Regions from separate parts of the Pseudomonas tussilaginis genome, predicted to be linked through region 2. Evidence: riboswitches for the same ligand, from Rfam matches in the RefSeq annotation. Region 2 holds a riboswitch; the other holds the start of a gene.

Region 1 (14,819 bases), 1.7 Mb from region 2:
CATTGAAGATGCCGTGGCGCTGCTGCTGGAACAGAACCAGTTGCACCAGAAAGTGGTGAACGACAACACCCTGCTGATCTACCCGGACTCGCCGCAAAAGACCAAGGACTATCAGGAATTGGTCATGCGCACCTTTTACCTGACCAGCATCGACTCCAACACCGCGCTGAACCTGGTCAAGACCATGCTCAAGACCCGAGATGTGTTCGTCGATGAACGCCTCAACACCTTGACCATGCGCGATACCCCCGATGCGGTGCGCATGGCTGAAAAACTGCTGCAGTCGCAGGACCAGTCCAATCCTGAAGTGGTGCTGGAAGTCGAGGTGATGGAGGTCGCGCGTTCGCGAATCCTCGAGCTCGGCCTGCAGTGGCCCAATACCTTCGGGGTGCTCAATGAAGATGGCAAAGCCGTAAGCACCCTCGATCAACTGCGTGGCATCGACTCGTCGCGCATCACCATTTCGCCGTCGCCGCAGGCCAAGATCAACGCCCAGGACAACGACATCAATACCTTGGCAAGCCCGGTGATTCGCGTCAGCAACCGCGAGCAGGCACGCATCCATATCGGCCAACGGGTGCCGATCGTCAGCGCTACGTCGGTGCCGTCTACCCAGGGACCGGTGATCACCGAAAGCATTACTTACCTGGACGTCGGCCTTAAGCTTGAAGTGACCCCGATTGTGCACTTGAACAACGAAGTGGCGATCAAGGTATCGCTGGAGGTCAGTAACGCCAAGCCACTGGAACCGACCCGTCAAGGCACCATTCCGGTCCAGGTCGACACCCGCAACGCCCAGACCAGCCTGCGCCTGCATGACGGTGAAACCCAAGTGCTGGCGGGGCTGGTGCGCAACGACGACGGTGCCAGCGGCAACAAGATTCCGTTGCTGGGCGACATTCCCGGGTTGGGACGACTGTTTGGCAGCAACCGCAACGACAAGAGCCAATCGGAACTGGTGCTGTCGATCACTCCGCGCATTGTGCGCAACCTGCCATACCAGAGCCCGTCGGACATGGAGTTCCCGTCGGGCACTGAAACCAGCATGCAGATCCGCAACCTCAATCGCACGATTGAGGTCAGCGACGAGCAGCCGATCGCCGCCGTGCCTACTGCTGTGAGGCCCTAAGCCATGAACCGCTCGATGGCAGGATTCAGCTTGATCGAAGTGATGTTGACCCTGGCGCTGCTCGGGTTGCTGGCCTCGATTGCCGCACCGCTGACCGAAACCCTGGTGCGCCGGGGCAAAGAGCAGGAGCTGAAAACCGCGCTGTATCAGATTCGCGACGCCATTGACGCCTACAAACGCGCCTTCGATGCGGGTTACATCGAGAAATCGCTTAATGCCAGCGGCTATCCACCCAGCTTGCAGGTGCTGGTGGAGGGGGTGCGCGATGTGCGCAGTGCCAAAGGTGCCAAGTTTTACTTTCTGCGGCGCATTCCCCACGACCCGTTGCTCAGCGCCAAGGCCGACGACGAAGGTGGCTGGGGCCTGCGTGCCTATGACAGCTCGGCACAAAGCCCGCGCGAAGGTGAAGACGTTTTCGACGTCTACTCCAAGGCAACGGGCAAGGGCCTCAACGGCATCGCCTACGGGCAGTGGTGACCAGCATGAAACGCAGCCAAGGCTTCACCTTGATCGAGTTGCTGGTGGTGATGGCGATCATCGCCACGCTGATGACCATTGCCATGCCGCGCTATTTCCAAAGCCTGGAAACCTCGCGTGAAGCCACCTTGCGTCAGAGCCTGGCGGTGATGCGCGAAGCACTGGACCACTACTACGGCGACACTGGGCGTTACCCCGAGTCGCTGGAGCAACTGGTCGAGCAACGGTACCTGCGCAACGCGCCGCTGGACCCGATCACCGAGCGCCGTGACCAGTGGCAGGTGGTCGCTCCGCCAGAGGGCGTGGGCGGTTCCGTGGCCGATATCAAGAGCGGTTCAACTGGGAGGGCGCGTGATGGCAGCTTATATGCCGAGTGGTAGCGCCGCCGAAGCGGGCTTCACGTACCTGGGGGTGCTGTTGCTGATTGCGGTGACCGGTATCGCCCTGGGTTCGACGGTGACCCTGTGGTCGACCCAGGCGCTGCGCGAGCGCGAGCGCGACCTGCTCTGGGTTGGCAGTCAGTATGCCCAGGCCTTGCGCAGCTACTACCGCAACTCGCCGGGCCTTGCGCAGTACCCAGAGACCCTGGAAGCACTGCTGGAAGACCCGCGCTATCCCAACCTCAAGCGTCACTTGCGTCGTTTGTACCCGGACCCAATCACCGGCAGCGATGACTGGGGGCTGCTGCGCGCCATCGACGGGCGCATCACCGGGGTGTACAGCCGTTCGGATCTCGCCCCGTTGAAACAGACCGGGTTTGCCGCCCAGTGGTCGGACTTTGAAGGCCTGCAGCACTACTCAGACTGGCAGTTCGTGGCTGAGAAGGATTTTGCCGAATCCGCCGCAAGTGGGCGCAAGGGCCAGGGAGCAGGGCAATGAACCGCCGCCTGGCAACCTGCGCCCTGGCCTTGGTGCTGCTGGCCGGCACGGCCCGCGGCGGTGCCGAGGACGAGATGATGGGCTTTATCGTCGACAACACCATCTCGCACATTGGCCACGACTTCTATTACAGCTTCGCCGAGCGGTTGCGTGCCACCAGCCGCCTGGATTTCAACCTGGTGGTACGCGAACGGCCCGACCCACGCTGGGGCAGCCTGGTCACGGTCGAGTATGAGCAACGGGTGGTCTACCGGCGTTTCCTGCCACCCAACACCACAGAGCTGAAGGACGCCGCCTATGAAGCGGCTGACCTGGTCAAGGCGCAGATCATCCAGCGCAAGTTGCAGATGCTGCTGCAGGACACCACCGATCTAGAGAGGGATGAGCTATGAACAACAACAATACCTGCCGCCTGGCCTCCCTGGTCCTGCTGGCTGCCCTGTGCAGCCAGGCGGGTGCCACTGAGCTGGTGTACACCCCGGTCAACCCGGCGTTTGGCGGCAATCCGTTGAACGGCACGTGGTTGCTCAACAACGCCCAGGCTCAGAACGACCATGATGATCCGGACGTCAAGGACCGCGCCTCGGCGTTCGCCAGTACCTCCGCACTGGAGCGCTTTACCAGCCAACTGGAGTCGCGGCTGCTCTCACAACTGCTTAACAACATCAATAACGGCACCACCGGCAGCCTGCAGACCGATGCATTCATCATCAACGTGCTCGACGACTCTGGGGCGCTGACCATCCAGATCACCGATCGGGCAACAGGTGAAATTTCAGAAGTTCTGGTGAACGGCCTGAACCCTTGAAGGGCCGGGCAATGGGGAGAGACAATCATGAAACGATTTCTGACCACACTGCTGATCCTCGCCGCGTTGCAAGGTTGCAGCCTGCGCGAACCGATGCCCGCCGAGCAGGACAGCGAAAGCCCGACCCTGACGCCGCGCGCTTCGACCTACTATGACTTGATCAACATGCCGCGGCCCAAGGGCCGGCTGATGGCGGTGGTGTATGGCTTTCGCGACCAGACCGGGCAATACAAACCGACCCCGGCCAGTTCGTTCTCCACCAGCGTCACCCAGGGGGCGGCAAGCATGCTGATGGATGCCTTGCAGGCCAGCGGCTGGTTCGTGGTGCTTGAACGTGAGGGCCTGCAGAACCTGTTGACCGAACGCAAGATCATTCGCGCTTCGCAGAAAAAGCCGGACACGCCGGTGAACATTCAAGGTGAACTACCACCGCTGCAAGCGGCCAACCTGATGCTCGAAGGCGGCATCATTGCCTACGACACCAACGTGCGCAGTGGCGGCGAGGGGGCACGCTACCTGGGCATCGACATCTCTCGTGAGTACCGCGTCGACCAGGTCTCGGTCAACCTGAGGGCGGTGGATGTACGCAGTGGTCAGGTGTTGGCCAACGTCATGACCAGTAAGACGATTTACTCGGTTGGGCGCAGTGCCGGGGTGTTCAAGTTCATCGAGTTCAAGAAGCTGCTGGAGGCCGAGGTCGGCTACACCACCAACGAACCGGCGCAGTTGTGTGTGCTGTCGGCCATCGAGTCGGCGGTGGGACATCTGCTGGCGCAAGGCATCGAGCGGCGCCTGTGGCAGGTGGCAGGGGATGGCAGCGGCGATAGCGCGACCCTGGACAAATACCTGAGTCAGTATCAAGCCCCATGAGGGAACCACTGACTTGATTGGCACCTTGTAGCCGCTGCCATGAGGCTGCGATCGACTGCAGAGCAGTCGCAATTCGTGCACTTCGTTAGACCTGACGGATTGCGGTGCCTGGTTTTGCGGCCGTTTCACGCCCGATCGCAGCCTCTCGGCAGCGGCTACAGGCCAGGAAGCAGTTGCACATGCTGTAGCCGCTGCCGAGGTACGAGGCTGCGATCGACTGCAGAGCAGTCGCAATTCGGGCCAACCTTATGAGCCGAAATTGGCTCTTGCCCGGTGACGGGCAAGACGGTATCTACTACTCATTACGGCGTCGAGCAGCCCTGTTCCTTGACGATCCGTGTCGTCGACGCCGGGTACTTGGCCAGTTTGGCCGCTGCGCGCGCCGGCCGCTTGACCAGCTCACCGCCGCAATTGGGGCACTGCCCCTTGAGCTGGCGCTCATTGCAGTCGGTGCAAAAGGTGCACTCAAACGAGCAGATCAACGCGTCCTGGCTATCGCCAGGCAGGTCACAACCACAGCATTCACAATTAGGGCGCAGTTCGAGCATGGTCAGTTCTCGTTGGGACGATAGAGGTGAGCATGGCTGGCGCGGTACAGCGCCGACTCGGCAAAGCTGTCATTGGCCAATACTCGGCCGACCAGAATCAGTGCGGTACGCCGAAAGCCCTTGGCCTGGACCTGCTCGACAATACCATCAAGGGTCGCGAGCACCCAATCCTGATCGGGCCATGTTGCCCGGTGGACCACTGCAATCGGGCAATCACCGCCGTAATACGGGCGCAGTTCTGTGACGATTCTCTCCAGGTGTTTGACCCCCAGGTGAATCGCCAGGGTAGTGCGATGTCGAGCAAGCTCAGCCAATTGCTCGCCCTCGGGCATCGGCGACTTGTCCCCGTAGCGGGTGAGGATCACGGTCTGGGCGATGTCCGGTAAGGTCAGTTCGCAACCGAGCAGGGCGGCGCTGGCGGCCACGGCCGTTACGCCGGGGACGATCTCATAGGGAATGCCCAGCTCGCGCAGGTAACGGATCTGCTCACCGATTGCACCGTACAGGCTCGGGTCACCGCTATGGACGCGCGCCACATCCAGGCCCTGGTCGTGGGCGTGCTTGATCGCTTCGATGATCTGCGCCAGATGCAGTTCGGCACTGTTGATTACCGTCTCGGCGCGATGGCCTTCAAGCACCGCAGTCGGTACCAGGGAACCGGCATAGATGATCACCGGGCAGCGATGGATCAGGCGCTGGCCCTTGACGGTGATCAGCTCGGGGTCGCCGGGGCCGGCACCGATGAAATAGACGGTCATGCAAAGTCCTTGAGAAGAAAGCGCGGATTATCTGCCAAATGCTGCCACTGTGGCCAACGCCAGGCTGGCGTCGGCACACAGCGTGCGGGTAATGCGCAGGTGGGCCGGGCCTGCGAGTTGCTCGGCCAAGGCCAGAGCGGCGCTTTCGGCGACGCCGTAGCAACCGCTGTGTTGGTAGGCAACGACTGAACGATGGCTCAAGCGCTGTTCGAAGGGCGCTAAGTGTGCGGCACTGAAAAACAGCAACGGGACATTCAACTGCTGGGCCAGTTGTTGCAGCCCAGGCTCATCGTGCTTGAGGTCGATGCTGGCAAGGCCCGCGACTGCCGTAAGTGGCAAGTTGTGGGCCTTGAGTGTCTGCACCAGCAGGTTGCCCAGCGTTTCTACCGGGCAACCCCGTCGGCAACCCAGGCCGACGAACAGCGGCATGAGCTTCAGGCCCGGCTCGGGCGACGGAACAACCAGGCACTGATCAGCCCCAAGGCCAGCCAGAATGCCGCGTTGGTCAGCAACGAGGCGACCTTGAACTCCGCTTCCAGGGCTTCTGGCGCGAGCATTTCATGTACTTGCGGCTGCGGTGCGCCAATCACATGCGGCACGACCAGCAGCACGACGCCCAGTGCTTTTAACAGCCAGTTTTGGGCGAACACCATTAACCCCAGACCGACGGCGGTGGCGGCGGCAGTGCCGACCCACCAGGCCTGACGCTGAGCCAGATCGGCAGCGGCAGTACCTGGCAGCTCCGGTGGCAGGCCCAAGGTCGGCGCCAGGCAGAACACGGCGAAGCCACCCAGGCCCCACAGTGCACCACTGATAACCGTCTTCGGCGCACGCAGGGTATAGAGGGCGGCGAGGATCAGGGCAAAGCCTACGGCGACCACCAGGTTACCGCCGGTGGTTGACAGTACTCGTTGCCAGCCATCTTCCGGTGCCCAGGCTTCGCTGTCGTGATGATGCTCGGCGGTACCGGCAGCATGCGCGTGTGGTGTTTCGACCGCAGGCGCGGCACTTTCATAGGTTTCCGCCTGAAGAATCAACGGCGCAACCCAGAAGCTTTGCAGCAGGGTCAGCAGCAGGGCGGCCAGCAGTCCGGCAAACCCTGCGGTACTCGCAATACGCTTGATCATCGGACGGTACTCAGTGGCAGGGGAAAGCGGCGCTGTGACGGGTATCGTGGGCGGCGTTGTGTACCGCTTCGATGTGCGAGAAACCGGCAAAGTACACCAGGCACAGGCCCAGCAGCGAGGCACCGACAGCAACCAGCAGGCGCTGGCTGAGACTTGAAGGGGTAACGGCGGTGTGACTGGCGGTACTGATAGGCATGGCGCTTTCCTCTTGGTGTTGTTCGGCAACAGGCAAGCGCAAGAACCCCCTGCACGGAACGCGCCCAGGGGTTGCAACAGCGCCCGCCCACCGCGGGTTTGTCAGATCAGTGTTGGGCCGGTCTCCGGGCTTGTGAGGGCGGACAAATTGCTCAGCCGAGGCGTCACCTTCCCATGCCAGACTACGGGCACAGTGGTTTTGACGCTTTTCTCACTTACCGTTGCGGGGGCAGCACCGGACTTGCCATACACCTTTATAAGCGATGTATGACGCACCGGTTTCCCAGTTTCACCCTGTAAAGGGCACCCAAACGAATGGCGCTAGCAAATCACGGGTAAGGGCGGGCGTCAATCGTGACAGCAGTTGACCGCTTACCAGGCACTGCGTAGCCTAGCCGCTTCGAGGTTCTTCGGCGCTGGCCGAAGCTAAGACGGGAACGCGGTTCAAGCCGCGGCTGCCCCCGCAACTGTAAGCATTGAACGGTTCGACACAGCCACTGCGTTCTGCGGGAAGGCGTCGTTCCAGCGGCCTTGGGCCGCAGCAGTGCAAGCCAGGAGACCTGCCTCGAACAGTTTCCGACATAAACCGGGCGGGGTGATCCGGTGGCGAACGCGCCCAGGCAATGACGCCTGCGGTTCTCGTCCCGCATGCCCGCCATTCCTGCCAAGGGCATCGACATGAAAACACTGGCCAAACTCCCCGTCACCATCGTTACCGGCTTCCTCGGCTCGGGCAAAACCACGTTGCTGCGGCATATGCTCGACAACGCCCAGGGGCGGCGTATCGCGGTGATCGTCAACGAGTTCGGCGAACTGGGCATCGACGGCGAGATCCTTAAGCAATGCAGCATCGGCTGCACTGAGGAAGAGGCCAGCGGCCGCGTCTACGAGCTGGCCAACGGCTGTCTGTGCTGCACCGTGCAGGAAGAGTTCTTCCCGGTCATGCGTGAATTGGTTGCCCGGCGCGGTGATCTGGACCACATCCTCATCGAAACCAGCGGCCTGGCCCTGCCCAAGCCCTTGGTACAAGCCTTCCAGTGGCCGGAAATCCGCAACGCCTGCACCGTTGATGCGGTGATCACTGTGGTCGACAGCCCAGCCGTGGCCGCGGGCACCTTTGCTGCCTACCCGGAGCAGGTCGATGCGCAGCGCAAGCTCGATCCGAACCTGGACCACGAGTCGCCGCTACACGAGCTGTTTGCCGACCAACTGGCCAGTGCTGACCTGGTGATCCTGAACAAGGCTGATCTGATTGCTGCGGATGACCTGGCCAAGGTCCGCAGCGAAGTGCAGGAAGAGCTGCCGCCTGCAGTGAAAGTCATCGAAGCCAGCAGCGGCCGTCTGCCACTGGAGGTGCTGTTGGGCCTGGGCGCCGAATCGGAAGCGCACATCGATAGTCGGCGCACGCACCACGATTCGCATCATGAGGGTGATGATGATCACGACGATCATGATCACGATGCCTTCGATTCGATTTCCATCGAGCTGCCGCAAGCTGACGAGAGCCTGTTGCTCGACGCCCTGACCCAACTGGTGGTGCAGCACGGAATTCTGCGGGTCAAAGGCTTTGCCGCGATTCCTGGCAAACCGATGCGCCTGCTGATCCAGGGCGTCGGCACTCGCTTCGACAAGCACTTCGACCGCGCCTGGCGCAGTGAAGAAGCGCGGACCACACGCCTGGTGCTGATCGGCCAGGAACTGGATGCCGCCCAACTGGAAGCGAGCCTGCGCGCCGCCCTGGGCGCCTGATTCATGCACCTGCTGCGGACCCAGCCCGGTGGTTTTGTACCGGACGACAGTATTGCCGACCTTGGCCAGACCCCGGCCGAGCTGGTCATTCTCTGCAGCGGTGACTCACACTTGGCGCTGCTGGCCGAAACCGCCCAGCAGTTGCCGGAGGATTTTCCCAGCCTGCGTCTGGCCAACCCGATGCAGGTACAGAACCATGCCTCGGTCGACCTGTACGTCGATGAAGTGCTGCGCCATGCCAAGGTGATACTGGTGTCGTTGCACGGTGGCGTAGGTTACTGGCGCTACGGCGTCGAGCAGCTACTTGAACTGGCGGCCCGTGGTGTGCACGTCATCCTGGTACCGGGCGATGATCGTCCTGATCCGGAACTCACTGACCTGAGTACGGTGTCGCCAGCACAGGCCGAGCGGCTTTGGCACTTCTTGCGCCAGGGCGGCAAGGCCAATGCCCTGAACCTGTTCAAGTGCCTGGCCAACCAGTGGTTGCAACGCGATTACCCGTGGCACGAGCCGCAGCAACTGCCGCGCACGATCGTGTACCACCCGCAGAAGGCCAGTGCCGCGTTGGCTGATTGGTTCGAAGACTGGCAGATTGAGCACCCGGTGGTGCCGATCCTGTTCTACCGTTCGCACCTGCAGGCGGCCAATACCGCGTTTATCGACACCTTCTGTGAGCGCTTGCAGCTGGCAGGGCTCAACCCGCTACCGATCGCCGTGGCCAGCCTCAAGGAAGCTGGTTGCCTGAATCAGGTAGAGGAATGGCTCGATCAGGTCGACGCGGCGTTGATCATCAACACCACCGGTTTCGCGCAATCAAGCCCCGAGCAACCGCACCTACGGCCGTTTCGCCGTGACATTCCTGTGTTGCAAGCGATTTGCGCTCAAGATAACCAACCCGGCTGGGAGGCGAGCGAGCAGGGGCTCGGCGCTCGGGACCTGGCCATGCACATCGTCCTGCCGGAATTGGACGGGCGCATCATTACCCGGCCGATCAGTTTCAAGGACCTGGCCTGGCGCAGTGAGCGCAGTCAGTCGGATGTCGTCTGTTATCGCCCACACGCCGAACGCATGGATTTTGTCGCCGAGCTGGCGCGGCGCTGGTGTGCGCTGGCCGAGTTGCCCAACCAGGACAAGCGTGTCGCCTTGATTCTGGCTAACTACCCGACCCGTGATGGGCGCATTGGCAATGGTGTTGGCCTGGATACGCCCGCAGCGGCCTTGAACATCCTGCGCGCTTTGCAGCAACAGGGTTATCCGTTGAGCGAGTTGCCCGACAGCGGCACCGCGCTGATCCAGGCGTTGCTTGGTGGCGTCAGCAATGACCTGGACAGCCTTGATCAGCGTCCTTGCCTGCAGAGCATGTCCCTGGACGACTATCGGGCGGCGTTTTCCGCCTTGCCGCGCGCCAATCAAGAGGCTGTGCGTGAGCGTTGGGGCGAGCCTGAACAGGACCCGATGTGCCGCAATGGGCGGATGATGGTCGCCGGCCTGCGCTTTGGCCTGACCTTTGTCGGCATACAACCTGCGCGTGGTTATCAGTTGGACCAGAGCGCGGTATATCACGATCCTGACCTGGTGCCGCCCCACGGTTATCTCGCGTTCTATTTCTGGCTGCGTCATGGCTTTGCCGCCGATGCGCTGATTCATGTGGGCAAGCACGGCAATCTGGAGTGGCTACCTGGCAAAGGCGTCGGCCTGTCTGGCAGTTGCTGGCCGGACGCCTTGATCGGTCCGCTGCCCAACATTTACCCGTTCATCGTCAATGATCCGGGCGAGGGCGCCCAGGCCAAGCGGCGCACCCAGGCGGTGATCATCGACCATCTGATGCCGCCGTTGACCCGTGCTGAAACCTACGGCCCGCTACGCCACTTGGAGGCGTTGGCCGACGAATACTACGAGGCGCAATTACTCGACCCGCGCCGCGCCCGCGAGCTGCAGCGGGATATTCTCGCCCTGCTGCGTGACAACCATATCGATCGTGAACTGCAACTGGAGGGCGCATTGGATGACGCGGCGGTGTGGTTACCGCGCTTGGACACCTACCTGTGCGACCTGAAGGAATCGCAGATCCGTGACGGCTTGCATGTGTTCGGTGAGTCGCCGTGCGGCCGCTTGCGCATCGATACGTTATTGGCGTTGTTGCGGGTGGAGCGTGGCGATGGGCGCGGCGCCAATGCCAGTTTGCTGCGCGCGCTGGCCAAAGCCCTGGCGCTGGGCTTCGACCCGCTCGATTGCGACCTCGGTCAGCCTTGGCAGGGTCCGCGCCCAGCATTGTTGCAGGCCCAGGATCCGGCGTTGTGGCGCACTGCCGGTGACAGCCGCGAACGCCTGGAAATGCTCGCTGCGCAGTGCATTGAGCAGGCCCTGGCAGGTGCCATCACTGTGCCCGATGAGCCGCTGTGGTCAGAGGTTCGTGCTGTACTGGCGGCCTTGCAACACACCGTTGCGCCACAATTGGACGCCTGTGGTCCAGCTGAGCTGCAGGGGATGCTGGCCGCCTTGCAAGGGCGCTTCGTCCCGGCCGGCCCTAGCGGCGCCCCTAGTCGTGGACGCCTGGACGTGCTGCCAACCGGGCGCAACTTTTATACCGTCGATGTGCGCAACTTGCCGACCACCACGGCCTGGCGTATCGGATTTGCGTCGGCCAACCTGATCCTTGAGCGTCACCTGCAGGAGCATGGCGACCACTTGCGTCAGCTCGGCCTGTCGGTGTGGGGCACGGCGACCATGCGCACCGGCGGTGACGACATCGCCCAGGCCATGGCCCTACTGGGCGTGCGTCCGGTGTGGGCCAGTGGCAGTCAGCGGGTGGATGACTTTGAGATCCTGCCGCTGAGCCTGCTGGATCGTTCACGGGTGGATGTGACGCTGCGCGTGTCGGGGTTCTTCCGAGACGCCTTTGGCAACCTGATCAAGCTGTTTGATGCGGCAGTGCAGGCAGTGGCAGCACTGGACGAGCCCGACGACCTCAATCCGCTTGCCGCCAAGGTGCGCAGCGAACGTGCCGAGCTAGAGCGTCAAGGCCTGAGTGACGAGCAGGCGGCGCGTCAGGCAGGTTGGCGCGTTTTTGGCGCCAAGCCTGGCGCCTATGGTGCTGGTGTACAGAACGCCATTGACGGGCATCTGTGGAATGAGCGCAAGGACCTCGCTGAGATCTACCTTAACCACGGTGGTTACGCCTACGGCGCTGGCGATGACGGCACACCGGCGCGTGCCGATTTTGCCCGGCGCCTGAGTCAAGTCCAGGCGGTGATTCAGAATCAGGACAACCACGAGCATGATCTGCTCGACTCCAACGACTATTACCAGTTCCAGGGCGGCATGCTGGCGGCGGTGGAAAGCCTGGGCGGCAGTCCGGTTGCCAGCTATCACGGTGACCACAGTCAGCCGGACCGCCCGCGTATCCGCACCTTGAAAGAAGAGCTCAACCGGGTGATTCGCGCCCGTGCGCTCAATCCCAAGTGGATCGATGGGGTCAAGCGCCATGGCTACAAAGGTGCCTTTGAACTGGCCGCGACCGTCGACAACCTGTTCGCGTTCGATGCCACCACGCACTTGATCGACGACCACCATTACCAAGCGCTGGCCGACGCCTATGTGCTCGACGGCCCGACCCGGGCGTTTATTCGCCAGCACAACCCGCACGCCTTGCGCGATATCACCGAGCGCCTGCTCGAAGCCCAGCAGCGCGGCCTGTGGGAACAACCGGGGGAGTACCGTGAAGCCCTCGAAGAGCAACTGCTGGACGGTGAAGAAGAGACCTGAAATGACTGAACCTGCACATTTTCCCCTGTCCGCTGTGGTCGGTGCCGACGCATTGAAGCTGGCCCTGTGCTTGACCGCCATCGACCCGAAGATCGGTGGCGTACTGATCGAGGGCCCACGCGGCATGGCCAAGAGCACCCTGGCTCGAGGTCTGGCTGATCTGCTCGGTGAAGGCCCGTTCGTAACCTTGCCTCTGGGGGCGAGCGAAGAGCGGCTGGTCGGTACCCTTGATCTGGAGGCCGCACTGGGCCAGGGTAAGGCGCAGTTTTCGCCTGGCGTGCTGGCCAAGGCTGACGGGGGGGTGCTGTATGTCGATGAGGTCAACCTGCTGGCCGATCATCTGGTCGACCTGCTGCTCGATGTCGCCGCCAGTGGCACCAACCGAGTCGAGCGCGACGGTATTTCTCATCGTCACAGCGCGCGCTTTGTATTGATTGGCACCATGAACCCGGAGGAGGGTGAGCTGCGTCCGCAGTTGCTGGATCGTTTTGGGCTGAACGTTGCCCTTGATGGGCAGCCGGCACCTGAAGCCCGTGGCCAGATCATACGGCGGCGCCTGGATTTCGACGCCGACCCCGAGGCATTTTGTGCGCAGTGGGCATCTGCGCAGGCGCAATTGCGCGATCGCTGCCAGGCTGCCCGTGAACAGCTGACGCGTATCGCCCTGGACGATCAGGCCCTGGCGCAGATCACCGAGCGTTGCTTTGCTGCTGGGGTCGATGGTTTACGCGCCGACCTGGTCTGGCTACGCGCCGCCCGCGCCCATGCCGCCTGGCGCGGCGGGGCAGCGATTGAGGCGCAGGATATTGAAGCGGTGGCCGAGTTCGCCTTGCGTCATCGGCGCCGTGACGTACCGCCGCCCTCTAGCCAAAGCCCAGCAGCCGAGCCACAGGCTGGCAAGGCAGCCAATCACCCACAAGGGCAAGGCGCCTGGGGTGAGATGCCTCCTCAAGCGACCGCAACCGGTGCACGGCGCGAGGTGCCGAACTGGGCAAAAAAGCCCTGAGCATCCGTCGCACCCAGGCGGCGGATGCCAAACCCCGTCCTGGAGCGATCAAGCAAGGTCAGCGGGGGCGAGCCCGCGAAGCCGCCCAAGGCACTGTGGCCTGGTCAGCAACCTTGCTCAAAGGCCGCCCTCGTCTGCGTCGAGACCTGTGTTGGCAGCAGCGCACGGCCAGCGCCCCTGAGCTGTGGCTGGTGATTGTCGACGCGTCGGCCTCGACCCGGCGTTACCAGGCTTTGAGCCAGGCCAAGGGACTATTGGCGGGATTGTTCGATCAGGCTTACCGCCAGCGTGCACGCCTGACGCTGCTGACTGCCAGTGGTAACGCGCCGCGTTGGCAGCGCCATGGCCTGAAAGCCTCGGCAGCCTTGCAGCCGTGGCTGGACACTCTCGGGGCGGGGGGAGGAACGCCGTTATTGGCGGCACTGGAGCAGGCGCGTGATTGGCTGCAGACACGTCAACGCCAGTATCCTGACGAGCAGCAGCGCTGCCTGCTGCTGACCGACGGTCGACTCAAGGCCTGGGAACCTGTGCAGCCGCTGCCATGCCCAAGCATGCTGGTGGACATCGAGTGTTCGCCCGTGCGCTTGGGTCGCGCGCTTTTATTAGCGCAGCAGTTACAGGCCGAGTACCGTACGATTGATAGTTTGAACGTGCTTGGATAACTAAGGCGCGTACAAAACAGTACGTTAGCGGTTCCGCGACGAAGTGTCGCAGTTTAACTTTTGCAACAATTAAGTTGCCTGGCGCGCACCGTAAAGATGCGCTGCCATTAACCCAATAGATAGCGGCCTACTTACTTTGGCATTGACCAAGGTTGCAGATCACATCCTTGTTTTTTCAACTCGGCGCGCATTTCTTCAATCAGGCTGGCCAGTTGCGTCGGGTCGGAGTAGGTGCTGCTCGGCACTTGCTTGCTGCCGATGCGAGTGCTGGTCCGGTCGATCACTGCCAGGCTCAGTTCACCCGTACCGTTAGGCGAATCCCAAGCAACACACTGGAAGGGTTCGAAGGCGTGGTCGGCAATCAGCAGTGCTTCGTTGACACGGAGCGGGGCATTCATGGGTTCGGTCTCTCTGTGGGCCCAAACAAGATAATTAACAACCGCATTGGCGGTGAGTTACTTGTACTGATGCACGCAGTACAGGGTTAAGTCACACGCGTATTGAAGTTTTTTTGTGTATTTGCAAAAAAACGCGATAACGGCTGCAACGTGGACGTTGAAAGTTAAAGAAAATTCCCTGGCACGTGGTTATTTTGACGCTTTGCGGACAGACGGTAGTGGGCGTTTGACACATCGTTGCTACTGTTACAAACGGGCCTGCCAACTTGCTGTTTCTATTTAAAATTCCAACAATTGGCGCCAAGGAAAGGTCATGCTTGAACCAGCATCCAACCGTCGCCTGCTCGTCGTTGATCCTTGCGACGATTGCCACCGATTATTGCCAGGTCTGCGCAATGTCGGCTGGGATGTTCACAGTTGCACCTTGGCCTCAGCGCTGGAGCATCCT
Region 2 (14,819 bases):
TGCGTATTTACAGAAAGCGTCTAATCTAAATTCTCAACTATTTCCGGCCCACCGCCGGACGGCTTCAGACAGGATGTTCTGACCATGGCGATGAAGGCGCGCTTCGCTCTATTTTCCCTGCTGGCACTGCTCGGTGCCTGCTCAAGCCATGCCCCGACCCCGCCCAAGGTGGTCGAGCCAGCCGTCATGGCACCTCAAGTGTATTTCTCCCCCGTTGCCGAAGATGTGCTGTTCCGTGCCTTGGGCCTGGTCGGTACGCCGTATCAGTGGGGTGGCAACACACCCGACTCGGGTTTTGATTGCAGCGGCTTGATCGGTTACGTCTATCGTGACGCCGCCGGCGTTGCCTTGCCACGTACCACCCGCGAAATGATCGGTATCCGTGCGCCCAGCATCGATCGTGGTGCCTTGCAGTCGGGTGACCTGGTGTTCTTTGCTACCAACGGTGGCTCGCAGGTCAGTCATGCCGGCATCTATGTCGGTGAAGGCCGCTTTGTTCATGCCCCTTCGGCAGGCGGCACCGTGCGTCTGGACTACCTGTCCAACAGCTACTGGAACAAAGCCTACCTCAATGCCAAGCGCGTCCTGCCGCCTGCCCTGGCGCGTAATCCCTGACTTTGCGAGGTAGGCGATGACGGCGCAAACGCTCTACCTCGACGATGCTCTCTACCACTACCTGCAGTCGGTGTCGATTCGCGAGACACCGTTGCTGGCCCGCTTGCGCGCCGAAACCCAGGTATTGCCCGAAGCGCGCTGGCAGGTGGCGCCGGAGCAGGGACAGTTGTTGGCGTTGTTGGTGCGATTGATTGGCGCCCAGCGAGTGATCGAAGTTGGCACATTCACTGGCTACAGCGCGCTGTGTATGGCCCAGGCCATGGAGCAGGGGCAATTGTTGTGCTGCGACCTTGAAGGTAGCTACAACGCCATTGCCTGGCGCTATTGGCACGAGGCGGGCGTGGCCCAGCGTATCGACCTGCGTTTGGCGCCTGCCTTGCAGACACTGGCGACGTTGCCGGCAGCGCGTTATGACCTGATCTTCATCGACGCCGACAAGGCCAACTACCCACACTACCTGGAAGAGGCCCTGCGCTTGCTGCGCACGGGAGGGCTGGTGCTGTTCGATAACACCCTGTGGAGCGGGCGGGTGCTTCAGGAGCAGCCGGACAGTGACGATACCCGAGCGATCCAGGCATTGAACCTGGGGCTCAAGGATGACCCACGGGTGGACCTGTCGATGTTGCCGATAGGGGATGGTTTGACCTTGTGTCGTAAGCGTTGAGGCGTCACGTTGCCACGATACGTTACCTGGCCTTGCTCACCCGCCAGATCGTGTTACCGACATCGTCCGCCACCAATACCCCCCCGCGCTGATCATTGATCACTCCGACGGGGCGCCCCATGGCCTTGCCTTCTTCAGTGAGAAACCCGGTGAGCACGTCGATCGGCTTGCCCGCCGGTTTACCCGCCGTACTGAACGGCACAAAAATGACCTTGTAGCCGCTGTGTGGCTTGCGGTTCCAGGAGCCGTGCTGGCCAATGAATGCACCCAGCTCGAACGGCGGCGGCAGTACGCCGGGCTCAGCAAAGGTAAGACCCAGCGAGGCAGTATGCGGTCCCACCGCGTAGTCGGGGGTAATGGCCTTGGCGACCAACTGCGGATCCTGCGGGCTGACTCGTTGATCGACGTGCTGGCCGTAATAGCTGTAGGGCCAGCCGTAAAAGCCGCCGTCCTTGACCGAGGTAATGTAGTCAGGCACCAGATCACTGCCGATCTCGTCGCGCTCATTCACCGCCGTCCACAGTTGCCCGGTATGCGGCTCCCAGGCCATACCGTTGGGGTTGCGCAGGCCCGAGGCAAACAGGCGCTGCTGGCCACTGGCGGGGTCGACTTCCCAGATCGCGGCGCGGCCTTTTTCCTGGTCCATGCCGTTTTCGCCGACATTGCTGTTAGAGCCGACGGTGACGTAAAGCTTCTTGCCGTCACGGCTGGCAATGACGTTCTTGGTCCAGTGATGATTCAACGGGCCGCCAGGCAACTCGGCGACCACCGCCGCAGGTGTGGTGATCGAGGTGGCCCCGGGTTCATAGCGAAAGCGCAGCAGGCGGTCGGTATCGGCTACGTAGAAGTCATTGCCGACCAGGGTCATGCCAAACGGTGAATTGAGGTTTTCGATAAAGGTTGTGCGGGTTTCGGCCACACCGTCGTGATCACTGTCGCGCAACAGGCTGATGCGATTAGGGCTGGGGACCCCGGCACCAGCACGTTTCATCACCTTGCCCATGACCCAGCCACGAATGCCTTTGCCGTCTTCAGGCTTGGGCGGCGCATTGGTTTCGGCGACCAGTACGTCGCCATTGGGCAGCACATAGAGCCAGCGCGGATGGTCCAGGCCGTCGGCGAACGCGGCGACCTGCGTGCCAGGCGCCGCGACCGGCGTGCGGCCTTGTGGCCAGCCGACGGCGGGGGCGATGTTGACGGTCGGGATCAAGGTCTTGTTCGGTTCCGGCAGTTGCGGTGACGGGCCAAAGCCATCGCTCACTTGCAGGCGGGCACTTTCGCCGCAGCCGCTCAGTCCCGCACTTATTGCCAGCAGCAGTACAGTCGGTGCCTTGCCCATGTCGGTGTCCCTCGCGAAGTTGGCCTCTATGCTAGTAGAGGCAGCTAGGCGCGGGAGGTTCCCTCGACATCAGGCCTGCTTGAGCAGCAGGGCAACCCCGGGGTGATACTGCCCGGCCTCGTTATGCAACTTGCGGTAGGCATAAGGGAAGTACCAGGCAATCGCGCAGGCGGTATGCTTTTGCAGGTCGTCGACCAGATCCTGGAGTTCTTCGGGGCTGGCATGCTGGCCGGCTTTGAAGGGGCTGGCGAACAACGCCGCCACCTTGAGCTGACTAGGGGCCGCGACCTGGCGGGCGGCATAAACGGTTTCCTGCAGGGCATTGTTCAGGTCGAGGCGGGCGATTCGCGGCCAGCGCTGGCTGGTTTGCAGGTAGGCGGCTTCTTCGCGGTTGGCGATGTACAGGTCGCAGCGACCTTCACGCTCACCTTCATCGCGTTGTTTCTTACTCTGGTGATGCTGCAGGGTCACCAGTTCTGCTTGCCAGGCAGCCGCCGAGAGCAGGCTTAGGTTGGCTTGGGTGCCATGCCAATAAGCGGCTTCGTTGTCGCCCAGGGTCTGGTTGAGGCGGTCGATGCAGTCGAACCAGCGCTCCAGGGCCGGGCGCAGAAATTCCAGGCGCGGGTTGTTGATGATCAGTCCTTGCATGCCGTTCTCTCCGTTGTCGTTGTATTCGAGTACAGCCAGTTGTGGCTATTTGATATCACTGCTATCAGGCTGGCACAAGATGACAAAAGCGCCATTGATCCAGGCCAGTGCAGTGCCTTTCATTGACGCTCCGGGTGCAACCCTCTAACCTTCGCGACTTGTTTCAGGTGCTCTGTGGGCTTTGGCCTGGCAGGGTGAAACAGGGAAGCCGGTGGGCACGTCAATCGCGTGCGAGTCCGGCGCTGCCCCCGCAACGGTAGGTGAGTCAAGGCCGCGCATGGCCACTGGGTGATCAGGCCCGGGAAGGCGCGCGACCCTGGGTGTTCATGACCCCGCTCACAAGCCCGGAGACCGGCCTGTAACAGCCAACGGCATCACGGAGGGTGATGCGCGGTTCTTTCGGCTCGTGCCGCAGTCCTGCGCGTTTCTCCGTCTGCCTTATCCATTGATCTGCAGCCATATCCTTATCTCGAATCCTGTGCAGCCCTGTGTTGTCAGGCTCGTTGCGGGATCGGCTGACAGTGGTTTGCGGAGTCTGCGATGACTGAATCCACCGAGCGTGACCAGCGCCACCTGGCTCGTATGCAGCGCAAGAAGGCGATAATCGACGAGCGCATTGCCAACGCTCCGAGCGAATGCGGCTTGTTGCTGGTACTCAGCGGTAACGGCAAAGGCAAGAGCAGCTCTGCTTTCGGCATGCTGGCCCGGGCCATGGGCCATGGCATGCAATGTGGCGTGGTGCAGTTCATCAAAGGCCGTAACAGCACCGGTGAAGAATTGTTCTTCCGACGCTTTCCCGAGCAGGTGCGCTATCACGTGATGGGCGAGGGCTTCACCTGGGAAACCCAGGACCGCCAGCGCGACATCGCTGCTGCCGAAGCAGCCTGGGCGGTATCGCGCCAGTTGCTGCAGGACCCCAGCATCACCTTCGTCGTCCTTGATGAACTGAACATCGCCCTCAAGCACGGCTACCTCGACCTGGACCAGGTGCTCAGCGACCTGCAGGCGCGTCCGCCGATGCAGCATGTGATTGTCACCGGTCGCGGTGCCAAGGATGAAATGATCGAACTGGCCGATACCGTCACTGAGATGGGCATGATCAAACATGCCTTCCAGGCTGGCATCCGCGCCCAGAAGGGCGTTGAACTATGAGTGACACGCGCCACTGCCCGGCGGTGCTGATTGCCGCCCCGGCCTCGGGCCAGGGCAAGACCACGGTGACGGCGGCGCTGGCGCGGCTGCACCGCAACCTCGGGCGTAAGGTGCGGGTGTTCAAGTGCGGCCCGGATTTTCTTGATCCGATGATCCTTGAACGAGCCAGTGGTGCGCCGGTGTACCAGCTCGACCTGTGGATGGTGGGGGAGCAGGAAAGCCGACGTTTGTTGTGGGAAGCGGCGGGCGAAGCCGATCTGATCCTGATCGAAGGGGTCATGGGGTTGTTCGACGGTACACCGTCGAGTGCCGATCTGGCCCGGCATTTTAATGTGCCGGTGCTGGCGGTGATCGACGGCACCGCCATGGCTCAGACGTTCGGTGCTCTGGCCTTGGGGCTGGCGCGTTATCAAGCGGACCTGCCGTTTGCCGGGGTACTGGCGAACCGCGTCGGTACCCTGCGTCACGCCCAATTGCTCGAAGGCAGCCTGACGCAAGGGCTGCGCTGGTACGGCGGTCTGTCGCGAGAAACCGGTATTGAGCTACCGAGTCGCCACTTGGGACTGGTTCAGGCCAGTGAACTCAATGACCTGGATGTTCGCCTGGATGCCGCAGCGGCAGCCCTGGGGGCCAGTTGTGAGTCGTCCTTGCCGCCACCCGTAGCGTTCGCTGCGCCGTGTGTCGAGGTCATCGAACCTTTACTTAGTGGGGTTACGATCGCAGTGGCTCGGGATGAAGCCTTCGCCTTCACCTATGGTGCCAACCTCGACTTGTTGCAGGCCATGGGTGCTGAGCTGAAGTTTTTCTCGCCGTTGCATGACCGTACCTTGCCGCCAGCGGACAGCTTGTACCTGCCGGGCGGCTACCCGGAACTGCATCACCAGGCACTGGCCGCTAACACCTCGATGCTCAGCGCTATCCGCGCTCATCACCATGTCGGCAAACCCCTGCTCGCCGAATGTGGCGGCATGCTCTACTTGCTCGAAGCCCTGACGGATGTCGCCGGCGAGCGCGCCGAATTGCTGGGCTTGCTCGAAGGTGAGGCCGTGATGCAAAAACGTTTGGCAGCCTTGGCCTTGCAAGCCGTGGAACTGCCTGAGGGCACCTTGCACGGGCACACCTACCACCATTCGCTGACCACCACTGCACGTGAGCCGATTGCCCGTGGCCATAGTCCCAACGGTGGACGTGGCGCTGAAGCGGTCTATCGTTGCGGGCGCCTGACCGCCTCCTATGTGCATTTCTACTTTGCCTCCAACCCCCAGGCGGCGGCGGCGCTGTTAGCCCCATGAGCGACCAGGCTTTCACGGACGCCGAACGCGCGGCGGTATACCGGGCTATCGCCGAGCGTCGCGACATGCGTCACTTCGTCAAGGGTGAGGTGGCGCCCGAACAGTTGGCGCGTCTGCTGGAAGCGGCGCATCAGGGGCCCAGTGTCGGCCTGATGCAGCCGTGGCGCTTTATCCGCATCACCGATGGCGATCTGCGTCAACGCATCCAGGGCTTGGTGGAAGCTGAGCGGGTGCGCACCGCAGAGGCGCTCGGTGAGCGCTCTGATGAGTTCATGAAACTTAAGGTTGAAGGCATCAGCGACTGTGCCGAAGTGCTGGTGGCGGCCTTGATGGATGATCGCGACAAACATATTTTCGGTCGCCGGACCTTGCCGGAGATGGACCTGGCCTCGTTGTCCTGCGCGATCCAGAACCTCTGGCTGGCAGCACGTGCCGAAGGCTTGGGGATGGGCTGGGTATCGCTGTTCGAACCGCAGGCACTGGCCGAGCTGCTGGGCATGCCGGTCGGGGCCAAAGCCGTGGCAATTCTGTGCCTAGGCCCGGTCCAGGCGTTCTATCCGGCGCCGATGCTGGTCCTTGAAGGGTGGGCCACGGCGCGCCCCTTGAGCGACATGGTGTTTGAAAACCAGTGGGGAGAATCTTGATGAGTGTGGCGTTGCTGACGGTTGCCGGGGTGGCGCTTGATGCGCTGTGGGGGGAGCCCCAGCGGCGCCATCCACTGGTTGCCTTCGGCCGTTTTGCCGGGCGCCTGGAGCAGCGCTTCAATGCTGCCGGTCGTGGTTGGCGCAGCCATGGTGTAACCGCCTGGTTCCTGGCGGTGATTCCGTTGACCTTGTTGGCCACCTTGTTGTCCTGGTTGCCCTACATCGGTTGGCTGGTGGACGTCCTGCTCTTGTACTGCGCCTTGGGCCTGCGCAGTCTGGGGGAGCACGTGCGACCGGTGGCTGAGGCCCTGGGTCGCGCCGACCTGGAAGAAGCACGTCGCCGTGTGGGCTTTCTGGTCAGCCGTGAAACTCGTGAACTGGACGAGACCGCTGTGGCACGCGCTGCCACCGAGTCGGTGCTGGAGAATGGCAGCGATGCGGTGTTTGCCGCATTGTTCTGGTTTATCGTCGCCGGTGCGCCGGGGGTGGTGCTCTATCGCTTGAGCAATACCCTGGATGCGATGTGGGGCTATCGCAATGAGCGCTTCGAGCGATTTGGTTGGGCGGCAGCGCGTATCGACGACCTGCTCAACTATATTCCTGCCCGTCTGGTAGCACTGACATACGCACTGCTCGGCAAGACCCGCCTGGCGCTCAGTTGCTGGCGTCGCCAGGCGCCGCTGTGGGACAGCCCTAATGCAGGGCCGGTGATGGCGGCCGGGGCGGGGGCCTTGGGCGTGGAACTCGGTGGCCCGGCGGTGTATCACGGTGAACGGCACGAGCGCCCGCAACTGGGCGAAGGTCCGGCGGCGGACGCTGACGCCATCGAACGTGGCTGGCGCCTGGTGTGCCAAGGTGTGTGGTTGTGGTTGCTACTGTTGTGCCTGGGGGCTGAATTCTATGCTTGAACACGGTGGACGCCTGCAACGTGCCGTGCAGCAATACGGCATCGCGCGCGAGCAATGGTTGGACCTGTCCAGCGGTATTGCCCCTTGGTCCTTCGCCATTCCTGACATTCCGCTTTGCGCCTGGGCGCGCCTGCCGGAAACCGACGATGGCCTGGAACAAGCCGCCGCCGCGTATTACCGGGTCAAACAGGTATTGCCGGTAGCCGGTTCCCAAGCCGCGATTCAGGCCTTGCCGCACCTGCGCGCGCGCGGCACGGTCGGCGTGCTTTCGCCCTGTTATGCCGAGCACGCCGAGGGTTGGCGGCGCGCCGGGCATCAAGTGATCGAGCTGCACGGCGAGTCTGTGGACGACCAGCTCGACCGCCTGGATGTGCTGGTGGTGGTCAACCCCAACAACCCTACCGGGTGCCGGATCGACGCTGAGCGATTGCTCGCCTGGCATGCCCGTTTGGCCCAGCATGGGGGGTGGTTGCTGGTCGATGAAGCGTTTATCGACAACACCCCTGCGCACAGCATTGGCGCCCAGGCAGAGCGCCCTGGGCTGATCGTGCTGCGCTCGTTTGGCAAGTTCTTCGGCCTGGCCGGCGTGCGTCTGGGCTTTGTCCTGGCTGAGGCAACGCTGTTGCAACGCCTGGCCGAGTTGCTGGGGCCCTGGACCGTCAGTGGCCCAACGCGGATTCTCGGCCAGGCCTGCCTGCTCGACCGGGCCGCGCATCAGCAGCAGATTGCGCGCTGTGCGGCGGCCAGCCAGCAGCTGTCCGCCTTGCTCAGCAATGCAGGCTTTCCCCCCAGAGGGGGCTGTGATCTGTTCCAGTACCTGGTCACCGATGAGGCTGAGCAGTTGCATGAATTCATGGCCAAGCGCGGCATTTTGCTGCGCCTGTTTAGCCAGCCGGCCAGCCTGCGCTTTGGCCTGCCAGCCACTGAGGCAGACTTTCAGCGTTTGGCCCACGCTTTCAACGACTACCGCAAGGAACCGTCATGAGTACCCTGATGGTGCAAGGCACCACCTCCGATGCAGGCAAGAGCACCCTGGTGACTGCGCTGTGCCGCTGGCTGCTGCGACAGGGTGTGGCAGTGGTGCCGTTCAAGCCGCAAAACATGGCTCTCAACAGCGCGGTCACCGCTGACGGCGGTGAGATCGGCCGCGCTCAGGCAGTCCAGGCCCAGGCCGCGGGACTTGCGCCGCACACCGACATGAACCCAGTGTTGCTTAAGCCCAACAGCGACACCGGGGCCCAGGTGATCGTCCACGGTCGCGCCGTCACCAGCATGAATGCGGTGGCTTACCACGACTACAAAGTCATCGCCATGCAAGCGGTACTCGACTCTCATCAGCGCTTGAGTGAGCAATACCCGGTGGTAATGGTCGAGGGCGCGGGCTCCCCTGCAGAGATCAACCTGCGGGCCGGGGATATCGCCAACATGGGCTTCGCCGAAGCGGTGGACTGCCCGGTGATCCTGATTGCCGACATCAACCGCGGTGGCGTTTTCGCTCACCTGGTCGGGACCCTGGAATTGCTCTCTGCCACCGAGCAGGCGCGGGTCAAAGGCTTCGTCATCAACCGTTTTCGCGGTGACATCGCCTTACTTCAACCGGGCCTGGACTGGCTCGAAGCGCGTACCGGCAAACCGGTATTGGGCGTGCTGCCGTATGTGATGGACCTGCACCTGGAAGCCGAAGACGGCATTGATCAGCGCCAGAGTGACAAGGCCGCACGCGCCCTCAAAGTGATCGTGCCGGTACTGCCGCGCATCAGTAACCATACCGATTTCGACCCGCTGCGCCTGCACCCGCAAGTGGACCTGCAGTTCATTGGCCCGGGCGATGCGATTCCCGCTGCGGACCTGATCATCCTGCCAGGCTCCAAGAGCGTGCGCGGCGACCTGGCGCAATTGCGTGCCCGTGGTTGGGACCAGGCCATCAGTCGGCATCTGCGCTACGGCGGCAAGTTGCTGGGTATTTGTGGCGGCCTGCAGATGCTCGGGTTGCAGGTGGATGATCCATTGGGGCTGGAAGGGCCGGCAGGCAGTAGTGACGGGCTGGGCCTACTCGACTTTGTCACGGTGCTGGAGGCGCAGAAGCAGTTGCGCAATGTCAGCGGCACCCTGCAACTGGAGCAGGCACCGATCAGCGGCTACGAAATTCATGCTGGGGTAACCCAAGGCGTGGCCCTGGAGCAACCGGCGGTGCACTTGGCTGACGGTCGCCACGACGGTGCTATCAGCGCCGACGGGCAGATCTTCGCCACCTACCTGCACGGCCTGTTTGAAAGCCCGCAGTCTTGTGCGGCGCTGTTGCGCTGGGCCGGCTTGCATGACGTCGAAGACGTCGATTACCAGGCCCTGCGCGAACGCGACATCGATCGCCTGGCCGACCTGGTCGAACAGCACCTGGATACCACCTGCCTAAGGCAACTGTGCGGACTGAACTGACATGCTCAACCTTATCCTCGGTGGTGCCCGTTCCGGCAAGAGCCGCCTGGCCGAACAACTGGCCGAGCGCAGCGGCCTGGCGGTGACCTACATCGCCACCAGTGAACCACTGGATGGCGAAATGAATGCCCGCGTGCAACTGCACCGCGACCGGCGGCCGTCCAGTTGGAGCCTGATCGAAGAACCGCTGGCCCTGGCCCAGGTCTTGCGCACCAACGCCGGTGCCGAACGCTGCCTGTTGGTTGACTGCCTGACCCTGTGGCTGACCAACCTGCTGATGCTGGATAACCCCGAACGCTTGCTGGCTGAGCGCATGGCACTGCTCGATTGCCTGGTGCAATTGCCCGGCGAGATCATTCTGGTCAGCAACGAGACCGGCCTTGGCGTGGTTCCGCTGGGCGAGCTGACCCGGCGCTATGTCGATGAAGCCGGCTGGTTGCACCAGGCCATTGCCGAGCGCTGCCAGCGGGTGGTGCTCACGGTTGCCGGCTTACCCCTCACTTTGAAAGGAACTGCACCATGAGTCAGACCTGGTGGCTTGATGCCTGCCGTGCCCTTGATCAGGAAGCCATGGCTCAGGCCGCGGCACGCCAACAGCAATTGACCAAACCAGCAGGTTCACTCGGGCGCCTGGAGTTGATCGCTGTCCAGCTGGCTGGCCTGCAGGGGCAGCTCAAGCCTTGCCTGGAGCAGGTCAGTATTGCGATTTTTGCTGGTGACCATGGTGTGGTTGCTGAAGGCATCGCGGCCTATCCGCAGGCGGTGACGGTGCAGATGCTGTACAACTTTGTCGGTGGTGGTGCGGCGATCAGCGTGCTCGCGCGCCAGCTCCAGGCGCACCTGGAAGTGGTGGATCTGGGCACTATCGACCCGGATCTGGAGTTGCCGGGCGTGCGTCATCTGCGAATCGGTGCCGGCACCGCTAATTTCGCTGTGGCCCCGGCAATGACCCGCGAGCAAGGCTTGCAAGCACTGCAGGGCGGTCGCGAGAGTGCCTTGCGTGCAGCGGCCAGCGGCAGTCAGTTGTTCATTGGCGGCGAGATGGGCATTGGCAATACCACGGCGGCCAGTGCGCTGGCGTGTGCCTTGCTCGCGTGCCCGGCCATCGAGCTCAGTGGCCCCGGAACGGGTCTGGATGCTGCGGGTGTGCGGCACAAGGCTGAAGTGATCGAGCGTGCGTTAGTGCTGCACGGTGACCTATCGAATGATCCGTTGCGGGCGCTGTTCTGCTTCGGCGGTTTTGAAATCGCAGCCTTGGTGGGTGCCTATCTGGGCAGTGCCCAAGCCGGTGTCGCGGTGCTGGTCGATGGTTTTATCTGCACCGTGGCCGCGCTGGTGGCGGTGCGGATCAATCCGGGGTGCCGTGACTGGCTGCTGTTTGGCCATCGCGGTGCTGAGCCGGGGCACCGGCGGCTGCTGGCCGAGTTGGGCGCGGAGCCGGTGCTGGAACTCGGCTTGCGCCTGGGCGAGGGCAGTGGTGCAGCGCTGGCAGTGCCGGTGTTGCGCCTGGCCTGCGACCTGCACGGGCAGATGGCAACCTTCGCCGAAGCTGCCGTAGCGGACCGTCCGGCATGATCATCGATCTGCTGCGCCATGGTGAAACCGAGCTGGGCGGCGGCCTGCGTGGCAGCCTGGATGATGCCTTGACCGCCAAGGGCTGGGCGCAGATGCATGCTGCGGTGGCTGGCATACAGCCTTGGGATGTCTTGGTCAGTTCACCCTTGCAGCGCTGCGCGCGATTTGCCCAGTCGCTGAGCGAGCAAATGGGGTTGCCCGTGCAATTGGAACCGGCACTGCAGGAGTTGCACTTTGGTGAATGGGAAGGGCGCAGTGCCGCTGATCTGATGCTCACCCATGAACAGCAACTGGGGCAGTTCTGGTCCGACCCCTATGGCTTCACCCCGCCTGGCGGTGAGGCGGTGATCGACTTTGCTGACCGCGTGCTGGCCGCCATTACCCGGCTGCACCATCAACAGGCGGACAAGCACGTGTTGCTGGTCACCCATGGTGGCGTGATGCGGCTATTGCTGGCGCGCGCCAGGGGACTGCCCCGGGAGCAGTTGTTGCAGGTCGAAGTCGCTCATGGCGCCTTGTGTCGACTTGAAGTAAAGGCGGACGGTAGCCTGCGGGAAGTGCGTTGAAATGTTGCCCTTCTGGATCGCCTTGCAGTTCCTGAGCAGTTTGCCGGTGCGCCTGCCAGGGATGCCGAGCCCTGAACAAATGGGCCGCTCACTGCTGTATTACCCGGCGGTGGGAGGGGTGTTCGGCGTATTGCTCTGGGGGCTGAGCACGCTGCTCGACGGCAGCCCGTTACTGTTGCATACCGCGTTGCTGCTCAGTGCCTGGGTGCTGCTCAGCGGAGCCCTGCACCTGGATGGCCTGGCCGACAGTGCCGATGCCTGGCTGGGGGGCTTCGGCGACCGCGCGCGTACCCTGGAGATCATGAAAGATCCACGCAGCGGGCCCATAGCCGTGGTAACGCTGGTACTGGTGCTGTTGCTGAAGTTCTGCGCCTTGCTGGTGCTGGTCGAGCGAGGGCAGGGCGAGTGGCTGATCATCGCGCCGCTGCTGGGGCGCGCCGCCTTGCTCGGGCTGTTTCTGTCCACGCCTTATGTGCGCGCGGGGGGGCTGGGGCAGGCGCTGGCCGATCACCTGCCACGACGTAGTGGGCAGTGGGTTTTGTTTGTAAGTTGCGTCCTATGCCTTTGTCTGACTGGTCTGCAAGGTCTGTATGTATTGGCTGTCGCGGGCGTGGCTTTCTTCTTCTTTCGTCGAATGATGATTCGGCGATTAGGCGGCACGACCGGTGATACTGCCGGTGCGCTCCTGGAATTGCTGGAGTTGGCGGTTTTACTCAGTCTGGCATTGTGATCGCTGGGTTATCCGGGGGCGGCTTTTCCCTGGCAGTGGCGAGCGTATGCTTGCCTTCTTTGTCAGGGAGGTGACGTATGCGGGGAAGGTTGCAACGCGGACTGCTGATGCTGTGTTGTGCGTTTGGTAGCGCGAACGCCGCCGATTTGATCGATTTTTGGGAGGCGCCACGCCACGGTGGCAACAGTTTCAACCGGCTGCCGCCTGATCAGGCGTACTTCCAGGCACTCAAGGATTACGGTGCCAGTTGGGTCCGTCTGTCTTACGACAAGTGGCAGCCTACCGGGCGCGACTTCCTCCTCGGCGATGCCGATGGCTACAAGGGGCTGGCTGCCGAGGACCTGGTGCAACTGCGCAACGTACTCGACGCTGCCCAGAGTGCCGGGCTCAAGGTCGTCATTGCGCCACTGTCGTTGCCGGGCATGCGCTGGGTGCAGAACAACCATGATCGTTTTGACGACCGCCTCTGGCAGGACAAGGCCTGGTGGTTGCAGTCGGCTGCCTTTTGGCGGGATCTGGCTGCAGCCCTCAAGGACCATCCGGCCATTGCCGGCTACAACCTGATCAATGAGCCCGCGCCGGAAAAGAGGGGTGGGCTTGCCGAGCATGCGGCGGCGGCAGACATGCAGGCCTGGTATCGCCAGCAACAGGGCGGCACTCGTGATTTGCCGGCGTTCTACACCCAGGTCATTGCCGCCATTCGTGAAGTGGACCCGCTAACGCCGGTGATGGTCGACGCTGGCTGGTATGCCGCCGCCGATGCCTTTGCCTACTGGCCGGCCCCTTTGTCTGACGCTCGCGTGCTGTACAGTTTTCACATGTACGAGCCTTACCACGCTACCAGCGCGCCAAACCTGAACCGGGCAAAACCGTATGCCTATCCAGGTACCGTGAAGTTTGCCGGGCAGCAGCAGGTGTGGGGTCGTGAGCGGGTTGAGAAGTATTTGAAAAGCCCCCAGCAGTGGGCGCAAGCTCACCAAGTGCCTGCCAGCCGCCTGGTGGCGGGGGAGTTTGGCTGCATGCGGCGCTTGCCGGGATGTCGACAATACCTTGAGGACGTGCTGACAAGCCTTGATCAAGCCGGCCTGCATTGGGCCTTTTACAGCTTTCGCGAGGACAGCTGGGACGGCATGGACTATGAACTGGGCAGCGCCAAGGTGCCCTGGGCTTACTGGCAGGCCATCGAGCAAGGGCACCCCGACCCGCTGAAACGCCAAGCCACTGTAGAGTTTGAGCCGATTAGCAAGCGCCTGCTGCCCTAGTCGGATCAGGAAATCCTTGCCTCAAGGTTTATGCGGGTATATACACGTATTCATGTTGACCAGTGAATGTATCTGCACCCATCTGCGTCGTGCGGCCCGTGGGGTCAGCCGACACTACGACGAAGCCCTTGAAGGTTTCGGGATCAATGTCGCGCAGTTTTCCCTGCTGCGGCATTTGCGTCGTCTCGATCAACCGAGTATCTCGACCTTGGCCGATGCCATGGGCCTGGATCGCAGTACCCTGGGGCGTAACGTGCGGGTGCTGGAAGCTGAAGGGTTGCTGGCCCTGGCTGAAGGTCGGGACCTTCGCAATCGTCTGGTGCTGTTGACCGATCAGGGGCATGAGCGTTTGCGCGCAGCTGAGCCAGCCTGGGAAAAAGCCCAGGCCGATTTGATTGATACCTTGGGTGAAGGGCAGCGCGATGAACTGGTGCGTCTGCTTGAGCTGCTTGCCTGAAACCTTTATGACATAAACGGGTATATACCCGTATAGCCTTGCGGCACTTTGGAGAAAACAATAATGACATCGGTATGGCGAACCAGTGGTTGGATTCTCCTCGGCGCTGCGTTGATCCTGGCGCTCTCTCTGGGCGTGCGGCATGGCTTTGGCCTGTTCCTGGCACCGATGAGTGCCGACTTCGGCTGGGGGCGTGAGGTGTTCGCCTTCGCCATTGCCTTGCAGAACCTGATCTGGGGGCTGGCACAACCCTTTGCCGGGGCCTTGGCGGATCGCCTTGGTGCAGCAAAAGTGGTGATGGTCGGCGGTATTCTCTATGCCGTCGGGCTGGTGTTGATGGGCATGTCTGATTCGGCGCTGACGCTGTCGCTGAGCGCCGGCCTGCTGATTGGTATTGGCCTCTCCGGCACATCGTTCTCGGTGATCCTCGGCGTGGTGGGTCGCGCCGTTCCCCCAGAGAAGCGCAGCATGGCCATGGGGATTGCCAGTGCCGCCGGGTCCTTCGGTCAATTCGCCATGCTCCCGGGTACC

The links. Region 2 has a riboswitch for cobalamin ahead of cobO (cob(I)yrinic acid a,c-diamide adenosyltransferase). Riboswitches for the same ligand answer to the same signal wherever they lie in the genome.
Region 1: another riboswitch for cobalamin. It lies ahead of cobW (cobalamin biosynthesis protein CobW); the one in region 2 lies ahead of cobO (cob(I)yrinic acid a,c-diamide adenosyltransferase).

The regions. Positions count from the first base shown of each region.
Region 1 is NZ_CP088149.1:3,179,768-3,194,586, reverse strand. It holds gene CX511_RS14275 (secretin GspD/PilQ domain-containing protein) at 1-1,129, shown strand, start outside; gene CX511_RS14270 (prepilin-type N-terminal cleavage/methylation domain-containing protein) at 1,133-1,606, shown strand; gene CX511_RS14265 (type II secretion system protein) at 1,612-1,986, shown strand; gene CX511_RS14260 (type II secretion system protein) at 1,961-2,485, shown strand; gene csgE (curli production assembly/transport protein CsgE) at 2,482-2,877, shown strand; gene CX511_RS14250 (curli assembly protein CsgF) at 2,874-3,293, shown strand; gene CX511_RS14245 (CsgG/HfaB family protein) at 3,321-4,163, shown strand; gene CX511_RS14240 (DUF1272 domain-containing protein) at 4,466-4,711, opposite strand; gene cobM (precorrin-4 C(11)-methyltransferase) at 4,714-5,469, opposite strand; gene CX511_RS14230 (cobalamin biosynthesis protein) at 5,497-5,898, opposite strand; gene CX511_RS14225 (CbtA family protein) at 5,904-6,596, opposite strand; gene CX511_RS14220 (CbtB domain-containing protein) at 6,607-6,792, opposite strand; cobalamin riboswitch at 6,891-7,115, opposite strand; cobalamin riboswitch at 7,178-7,373, shown strand; gene cobW (cobalamin biosynthesis protein CobW) at 7,470-8,540, shown strand; gene cobN (cobaltochelatase subunit CobN) at 8,544-12,305, shown strand; gene CX511_RS14205 (magnesium chelatase ATPase subunit I) at 12,307-13,311, shown strand; gene CX511_RS14200 (vWA domain-containing protein) at 13,407-13,973, shown strand; gene CX511_RS14195 (DUF1652 domain-containing protein) at 14,105-14,371, opposite strand; gene CX511_RS14190 (sigma-54 dependent transcriptional regulator) at 14,685-14,819, shown strand, end outside.
Region 2 is NZ_CP088149.1:1,472,548-1,487,366, forward strand. It holds gene CX511_RS06900 (C40 family peptidase) at 85-615, shown strand; gene CX511_RS06905 (O-methyltransferase) at 632-1,279, shown strand; gene CX511_RS06910 (PQQ-dependent sugar dehydrogenase) at 1,302-2,618, opposite strand; gene CX511_RS06915 (hypothetical protein) at 2,688-3,266, opposite strand; cobalamin riboswitch at 3,415-3,640, shown strand; gene cobO (cob(I)yrinic acid a,c-diamide adenosyltransferase) at 3,807-4,418, shown strand; gene CX511_RS06925 (cobyrinic acid a,c-diamide synthase CobB) at 4,415-5,710, shown strand; gene bluB (5,6-dimethylbenzimidazole synthase) at 5,707-6,354, shown strand; gene cbiB (adenosylcobinamide-phosphate synthase CbiB) at 6,354-7,262, shown strand; gene cobD (threonine-phosphate decarboxylase CobD) at 7,255-8,247, shown strand; gene CX511_RS06945 (cobyric acid synthase) at 8,244-9,698, shown strand; gene cobU (bifunctional adenosylcobinamide kinase/adenosylcobinamide-phosphate guanylyltransferase) at 9,700-10,221, shown strand; gene cobT (nicotinate-nucleotide--dimethylbenzimidazole phosphoribosyltransferase) at 10,218-11,273, shown strand; gene cobC (alpha-ribazole phosphatase family protein) at 11,270-11,839, shown strand; gene CX511_RS06965 (adenosylcobinamide-GDP ribazoletransferase) at 11,841-12,569, shown strand; gene CX511_RS06970 (glycoside hydrolase family 5 protein) at 12,677-13,831, shown strand; gene CX511_RS06975 (MarR family winged helix-turn-helix transcriptional regulator) at 13,884-14,288, shown strand; gene CX511_RS06980 (MFS transporter) at 14,352-14,819, shown strand, end outside.